DNA from 2 places in the Dysosmobacter sp. Phy genome. Region 1 is predicted to be linked to the other one. Evidence: predicted binding sites of a transcription regulator. Region 1 holds the regulator's gene; the other holds the start of a gene.
What was found. Region 1 encodes HrcA, which represses chaperone genes, less so after heat shock. Its sites were predicted from a motif close to TGTTAGCACTCNNNNNNNNNGAGTGCTAACA; they were not measured.
Positions count from the first base shown of each region.

Region 2: the regulator HrcA is predicted to act here: its motif matches at 932-962, upstream of ACVDHE_RS07360 (co-chaperone GroES).

Region 1 is NZ_CM136997.1:1,296,318-1,300,323, forward strand. It holds gene ACVDHE_RS06395 (bifunctional folylpolyglutamate synthase/dihydrofolate synthase) at 1-860, shown strand, start outside; gene hrcA (heat-inducible transcriptional repressor HrcA) at 1,105-2,154, shown strand; gene grpE (nucleotide exchange factor GrpE) at 2,151-2,759, shown strand; gene dnaK (molecular chaperone DnaK) at 2,868-4,006, shown strand, end outside.
Region 2 is NZ_CM136997.1:1,505,636-1,509,641, forward strand. It holds gene groL (chaperonin GroEL) at 1-349, opposite strand, end outside; gene ACVDHE_RS07360 (co-chaperone GroES) at 602-886, opposite strand; gene ACVDHE_RS07365 (diacylglycerol/lipid kinase family protein) at 1,049-1,975, opposite strand; gene ACVDHE_RS07370 (THUMP domain-containing class I SAM-dependent RNA methyltransferase) at 2,045-3,154, opposite strand; gene ACVDHE_RS07375 (NfeD family protein) at 3,347-3,823, shown strand; gene ACVDHE_RS07380 (SPFH domain-containing protein) at 3,826-4,006, shown strand, end outside.

The DNA.
Region 1 (4,006 bases):
GCGCCCTGGACGCCTCCAATGTGATCGACACGCCGGAGGCGGCCGTGCTGGCGGCCATGGGCCTGGACCACACGGCGGTGCTGGGCACCACCCTGACGGATATCGCCATTGCCAAGGCCGGCATCATCAAGCCCGGCGGCGCCGTGGTGAGCCTGGGGGGCTGCCCGGAGGCGGACGCCGTGTTCCGCCGGGTCTGTCGGGAACGGGGCGCTGTCCTGACCGAGGTGGACTTTGCCCGCCTGGGAAGCAGCCGGGTGACCCTCTCCGGCACGGAGTTTGACCTCACCCCCTACGGCCCGCTGCGCCTGGGCCTGATCGGCCGGTATCAGCTGCACAACGCGGCACTGGCGGTGACGGCGGCGGAGGTCCTGCGGGACAAGGGCTGGGCCGTCCCGGAGACGGCGATTCGCCGCGGACTGGCGCAGGCCCGGTGGCCCGGCCGCATGGAGGTGATCCGCCCGGCGGACCCGGTGATTTTGCTGGAGGGGGCCCACAACCCCCAGGGGGCCGCGGCCGCCGCGGAGACCCTGCGGGCCCTGTTCCCGGACCGGAAGATCGTGCTGCTGCTGGGGATGCTGGCGGACAAGGATGTGGAGGGCGTGCTGGAGGCGGTGGTGCCCCTGGCGGAGGCGGTGGTCACCGTGACGCCGCCCAGCCCCCGGGCCCTGGACGCCGAGGCCCTGCGCCGGCGGCTGCCCTACGGTATCCCCGGCTGCGCATGTCTCACGGTGGAGGAGGGCGTGAAGCTGGCCGCCATGGCGGCGGGCCCCGGCGGCGCCGTGTGCGCCCTGGGCTCGCTGTATATGTCCGGCGCCGTCCGGCAGGCGGCAGCGGCGCTGAACTACGGCGCGGAATCCTGAGAGACATGGCGCGGCAGCTGGATCGTTTCAAAAACGCGGGCGAAAAGCCCGCGTTTTTGCGTTTGGGACGGGCAGCAGCTACCAGGGGAAAAAGATTCTCAAAACAGTTTCCTTTTGTTTACAAAATGTTTATATCCACCCGTTGACATTGAGAGGGCACGGTGGTAAACTCCTTTTAGCACTCCGGGAAAGAGAGTGCTAAACCAATTTACAACATCCCGCGGAAGCGTCAGAGGTGCGGACTGTGGAACTGACGGACCGGAAAAAACAGATATTGAAGATCGTGGTGGAGGACTATGTCCAGACCGCCGAGCCGGTGGGCTCCCGCAGCATCGCCAGCGAGATGGGCGGCAAGGTCAGCTCCGCCACCATCCGCAACGAGCTGGCGGATCTGGTGGAGCTGGGCTACCTGGAGCAGCCCCACACCTCCGCAGGGCGCATCCCCTCCCCCAAGGGCTACCGGCTCTACGTCAACGAGCTGATGGAGCGCCAGCGGCTGACTCTGGCCGAGACGGAGAAGATCAACCAGTCCCTCCAGCTGAAGATGGAGGAGCTGGACCGGGTGATCTCTCAGGCGGGCCGGGCGGTCAGCTCCTTTGTGAACTACCCCGCCTATGTGGCCGCCGCCGGGAAGAAAAAGATCACCGCCCGCCGCTTCGACCTGCTGCCGGTGGATGAGCGCAGCTGCATCGTGGTGATGATGCTGGGCGACAACCGGGTGCGCAGCCAGCTGCTGCGGATGCAGTTGAAGGTGGATCTGGAGCAGATGCCCACCCTGGTGAATCTGCTGAACACCCACTTTACCAACGTGGGCACCGATACCATGAACCAGCGGCTCATGGACGTGGCCGACCAGGTGCCGCCGCAGCTGTTTCTGCTGCTGAGCCAGACCGTGGCCTACGCCGTGGACGCGCTGGAGGAGGCCGGCCAGCGGGAGATTATCACCGCCGGCACCAAGGAGCTTTTGAAGCTGCCGGAATTCCGGGACGCCGACAAGGCCCACCAGCTCATGAGCTTCCTCACCGACAGCAAGGAGAGTCTCCCCATGCCGGAGGAGGGCCCCATGAAGATCCTGATCGGGCCGGAGAACGTCAGCGACGCGCTGAAGGATACCAGCGTGGTGGTGGCCAGCTATGACATCGGCGACGATATGCGGGGCCTGATCGGCGTGGTGGGCCCCACCCGGATGGATTACGCCACAGTGGCCGCCCGCCTCACCGGCTTTGCCGAGGGGCTGACGCGGCTGTTCGGAAAACAACAGGAATTACCGCCCAAGGAGGAACCAGAGGAATGAGCGAAGAGACCAAGCTGCCCGACCAGGAGCCCCAGGAGGCCCCTCAGGAGGAGCAGAAAGACGCAGAGCAGGCGGCGGAGGCAGCCGCCGCCCAGGAGCCGGAGAAGGCGCCCAAGGCCAAAAAGAAGAAGGAGAAGGGCTACACCTTTACCCGGGAACAGGTGGAGCAGATGGAGCTGGCGGTGAAGCAGCTGGACTCCGTCAAGGACCAGTTCGTGCGGCTGACGGCGGAGTACGACAACTACCGCAAGCGCACCGCCAAGGAGAAGGAGACCATCTACCAGGACGCCCAGCTGGACACCATCAAGGCGTTTTTGCCGGTGTACGACAATCTGGAGCGGGCCGCGGCCGCCGAGGGCGGTGAGGACGATCCCCACAAGAAGGGGCTGGAGATGATCTTCCACCAGTATCAGGAGATCCTGAGCAAGCTGGGCGTCACCGAGATCCCGGCCCTGGGCGAGACCTTCGACCCGGAGAAGCACAACGCCGTCATGCACATCGACGACGAGGCCTACGGCGAGAGCGTGGTGGCCCAGGTGTTCCAGGCGGGGTTTGAGATGAACGGAAAAGTGATCCGCCACGCCATCGTCCAGGTGGCAAACTGAGGCCCTCGGGCAGGGACCGCGGCCTTTGGCCCGGTTTGAATTTGGGATTTCCAAAGATCCATTTGTTTGTAATAAAAATTTTTCCATAGATTTTAGGAGGCAATCATTATGTCTAAAGTTATTGGTATCGATCTGGGCACCACCAACTCCTGCGTGGCGGTCATGGAGGGCGGCGAGGCCGTCGTCATCCCCAATGCCGAGGGCAACCGCACCACCCCGTCCGTGGTGGCCTTCTCCAAGACCGGCGAGCGCATGGTGGGCCAGGTGGCAAAGCGCCAGGCCATCACCAACCCCGACCGCACCATCTCCTCCATCAAGCGGGAGATGGGCTCCGACCACAAGGTCAGCATCGACGGCAAGAACTACACCCCCCAGGAGATCAGCGCCATGATCCTCCAGAAGCTCAAGGCCGACGCCGAGGCGTACCTGGGCTCCACCGTCACCGAGGCGGTCATCACCGTCCCCGCCTACTTCACCGACTCCCAGCGCCAGGCCACCAAGGACGCCGGCAAGATCGCCGGCCTGGACGTCAAGCGCATCATCAACGAGCCCACCGCCGCGGCCCTGGCCTACGGCGTGGACAAGGAGCAGAGCCAGAAGATCATGGTCTACGACCTGGGCGGCGGCACCTTCGATGTCTCCATCCTGGAGATCGACGACGGCGTCATCGAGGTCCTGGCCACCGCCGGCAACAACCGCCTGGGCGGCGACGACTTCGACGAGTGCGTCATGAAGTGGCTGGTCAATGAGTTCAAGCGCAGCGACGGCGTGGACCTCTCCGGCGACAAGGTGGCCATGCAGCGGCTGAAGGAGGCCGCTGAGAAGGCCAAGATCGAGCTCTCCGGCGTCACCACCTCCAACATCAACCTGCCCTATATCACCGCCGACGCCACCGGCCCCAAGCACCTGGACGTGACCCTCTCCCGGGCCAAGTTCAACGAGCTGACCGCCCATCTGGTGGACGCCACCATGGGCCCCGTGCGCCAGGCCATGTCCGACGCCGGCCTGCAGCCCAGCGACCTGAGCAAGGTGCTGCTGGTGGGCGGCTCCAGCCGGATCCCCGCCGTGCAGGAGGCCGTGAAGAACTTCACCGGCAACGAGCCCTTCAAGGGCATCAACCCCGATGAGTGCGTGGCCATGGGCGCCGCCCTCCAGGCCGGCGTGCTGACCGGCGACGTCAAGGGATTGCTGCTGCTGGACGTCACCCCGCTGTCCCTGGGCATCGAGACCATGGGCGGCGTGTTCAC
Region 2 (4,006 bases), 210 kb from region 1:
TCTTCACCACGATGGGATTGGCACCGGCGGCCAGGTTCTTCAGACCCTCGTGGATCATGGCCTGGGCCAGCAGGGTGGCGGTGGTGGTGCCGTCGCCGGCCACGTCGTTGGTCTTGGTGGAGACTTCCTTCACCAGCTGGGCGCCCATGTTCTCAAAGGGATCGTCCAGTTCGATCTCCTTGGCGATGGTCACGCCGTCGTTGGTGATGAGGGGAGCGCCGTACTTCTTGTCCAGGACCACGTTGCGGCCCTTGGGGCCCAGGGTGATCTTGACGGTATCGGCCAGAGAGTTGACGCCGGCTTCCAGAGCCTTGCGGGCCTCATCGCCGCGCTTGATGAGCTTAGACATGATAATCAAACCTCCAATTTGAAGATGAGTTTACGTTTTACAGCGGCCCCCGGAAGAGGGCCAGGGGCAACCTCCGGTTTCCCCGGTTGATTTACCGGAGGCAAATCAAGAAAATGAGATCATTTTCGCCGGGGCGTGTACCTGGCGAAAATACCCCGACCCGCGCGTCCGGGGGACGCGCACACCAGTGACCGACGTCACTGGTGAGGGGGATCTAAAGGGGGGACGCAGTCCCCTCTTTAAGACCGAAGGTCATTCGACGATGGCCAGAATGTCGTTCTGACGGACGACCACGTACTCCACGTCCTCCAGGGTGACCTTGGTGCCGGCGTACTGGCTGGTGATGACCTTGTCGCCGGGCTTCACGGTCATGACCACGTCCTTGCCGTCCACGTTACCGCCGGGGCCCACGGAGATGACTTCGGCCACGGAGGGCTTCTCCTTGGCGGAGCCGGTGAGGATGATGCCGCCCTTGGTGGTCTCCTCGGTCTCCACCATCTTCAGGATGACACGATCTGCAAGCGGAGTGAGTTTCATGTTGGGTTCCTCCTTATAGTTATCAAAAAGTTAAACGAAATTCAGCGTTAGCACTCAACTCTCTCGAGTGCTAACGCTGTTATCATAGTACAGTCTATCCGGTTTGTAAAGGGGAAAATTCACAAAAGTTATGAAGAATTTGTAAATCCTCCCAAAGGAGGCTCACCGGGCGGTGGCGTTGGGATCGCAGCCCTTGGGGCCGAAGAAGTTCAGCCGTTTGTCCGCCAGGCGCATGGTCACCTCCCGGGACCGGAAGCACTCCCCGTCCAGGCACGTGACGATGTCCGCTCCGGGGGACAGGATGCGCACCTCCCGGGCGTCGGAGATCCGGGCCAGCCGGGGCAGCCGGTCGGCGTTTCCGGCGGAGTAGGCCCCGAAGAGCCGGGCGAAGGTGGCGCGGCTGACGCTGCGGACCAAAATGGTGTGGAGCTTGCCGTCGTCCATCCGGGCAACGGGGACGGGGGTGGAGCCGCCGCCGTAGTACCGGCCGTTGCACATGGAGATCAGGGCGTAGTCCCCCTCCAGCCGCTCCTGGTCCAGAAAGACCGTCCAACGGTGGCCGAGCTGGCGGAACAGGAAGTTCACCGCCACGGAAACCAGGTAGCTGCCCCGGCCGCTGAGCAGGGGGGAGGACCCCAGCTGGTGGACGCTCTCGGCCACCTGGGCGTCGATGCCGTTGCAGGCGATGGTCAGGCAGTACCGGCCGTTGCAGTCGATGAGGTCCAGGGGAAACTGGTCCCCGTCCCAGAGGTTTTCCGCGTCGGCGAACTTGGTCATGTCGGCGCCGAAGTTCTTGAGAAAGTCGTTGCCGGTGCCGGCGGGGATGCAGGTCATGGCGGCGTTGGAAAAGCCCGCCAGGCCGTTGGCAACCTCGTGGATGGTGCCGTCGCCGCCGCAGGCATAAAAGCGCAGGGGCTCCCCGCTCTCCGCCAGACGGCGGGCCATCTCCGTTGCGCCGCCGGGCCGGTCCGTCAGCAGGCACTGGCACTCCAGGCCGTGGGCTGTCCGCAGCCGGTCCGCCATGGCGTAGATCCGGGTGGTCTGGTCGCGGTTTCCGGCGGCGGGGTTGATGATGAAGATGTGGCGCATGGATACACCACCTTTTTTCAGGTTAGAAGTAATACGTGGAGAGAACGTCCCTCTCTGCCTGTTTCGCGGTTATTTGCCGTACATGAACAGGTCGCACTTGATCATGCCGTTGTAGAGCTTGCGCTTCTTGTCCGCGGCGCGGCCAAAGCACTGCTCGAACTCCGTGTGGGACGAGAGGATCAGGATGCGCCATTTGGGCGGCATCTGGGCCATGGACCGGCCGAACGCCCGGTACAGCTCCCCGGCCTCCTGCTTTTCCAGCAGCCGCTCGCCGTAGGGCGGGTTGGTCACCAGCTGGCCGTATTCGCTGTCGCGGTGGAATTTGGCGGCGTCGGCCACCTCAAAGCGGATGCACTCGTCCACCCCGGCCAGGGCCGCGTTGTGGCCAGCCAGCTCCACCGCCGCCGGGTCGATGTCCCCGCCCCAGATGTCGTAGGTGCCGTGGAACTCCTTGTCCTGGGCCTCGTCGGCGGCGTCCATCCAGAGCCTGCTGTCCATGTTCTTCCACTTCTGGGCGGCGAAGCGCCGGTCCAGGCCCGGGGCCCGGTTCTTGGCAATCAGCGCCGCCTCGATGGGGATGGTGCCGCTGCCGCAGAAGGGGTCGCAGAAGGGGTCCTTCCCCCGGTAGCGGGACAGCAGCACCAGCGCCGCCGCCAGGGTCTCCCGCAGGGGCGCGCCCATGTTCCTGGCCCGGTAGCCCCGCTTGTACAGCCCCTCGCCGGAGGTGTCCAGATACAGCGTGGCGGTGTCCTTGACGATGGAGAACTGGATCTGATAGCGGCTGCCGGTCTCCGGCAGGGTCTCCAGCCCATACGCGCCGCCCAGCCGCCTGGCGGCGGCCTTCTTCACGATGGCCTGGCAGGCGGGCACCGAGTGGAGGGTGGAGTTCAGGGAGTAGCCCTTCACCGGGAACTCCCCGTCCCGGGGGATGAAGTCCTCCCAGGGCAGGGCGGCCGTCCCCTGGAACAGCGCCTCAAAGTCCGGGGCCGGGAAGGACCCCAGCTCCATCAGCACCCGCGCGCCGCAGCGCAGGCCGATGTTCAGCCGGGCGATGTCGGCCATGGTGCCGGTGCAGTGGACCCGGCCGTTCTCCGCCCGGACCTCCGCAAGGCCCATCCGCCGCATTTCCTCCGCCACCAGGCTCTCCAGCCCCAAAAGACACGGGACCGTCAACGTCATGGCGCCCGCCTCCTTCCTAAAGAAACGATTTCATATAGGAGCAGTATAGCAGGAAAAACGCCCCGGCGCAATGCGCATATGATCGACCAGGGATTGTTACCAAAATGAAATAGCTTTTGCGGCGGCGCTGTGGTACACTGTTGCCAAACACAAGGATTGCCCGCGGACCGCGGGACGAGAGGAGGCGTTTTTTTGAGCGGATTTTTGCAGAGTATTGACCTGCCGGTGTGGCTGTGGCTGATCGCGCTGGTGGTGTTCGCGGTGGTGGAGGCCGCCACGGCGGGACTGGTGTGCATCTGGTTCGCCGTGGGCGCCCTGGCGGCGCTGCTGGCGGGCCTGTTCGGCGCCGGCATCCTGGTGCAGGTGGTGGTGTTTGCCGTGGTGTCCGCCGCGGCCCTGGCTGCCACCCGGCCCCTGGTGCGGCGCATGACCGCCGGAAAGGCCGTGGCCACCAACGCCGACCGTGTGCTGGGCGCCGCCGCCAAGGTGACGGAGACCATCGACAATGAAAACTCCCGGGGCGCCGTCTATGTGGACGGCAAGACCTGGACCGCCCGCAGCGCCGACGGCAGCGTGATCCATGCCGGAGAGCGGGTGGAGGTAACGGCCATGGAGGGCGTGAAGCTCTTTGTGAAATTATGTGAAAAGACGGAGGGTGCGAAGGTATGAACATGGGAAATCTCATCAGCGTCGCGGTAGTCGTGATCCTGGTGCTGCTGGTGCTGGTGCTGCTGATCAGCAACATCCACATCGTCCAGCAGTCCCGGGCCTATGTGGTGGAGCGCCTGGGCGCCTTCCACACAGTGTGGAACGTGGGCCTTCACTTCAAGGTGCCCTTTATCATGCGGGTGG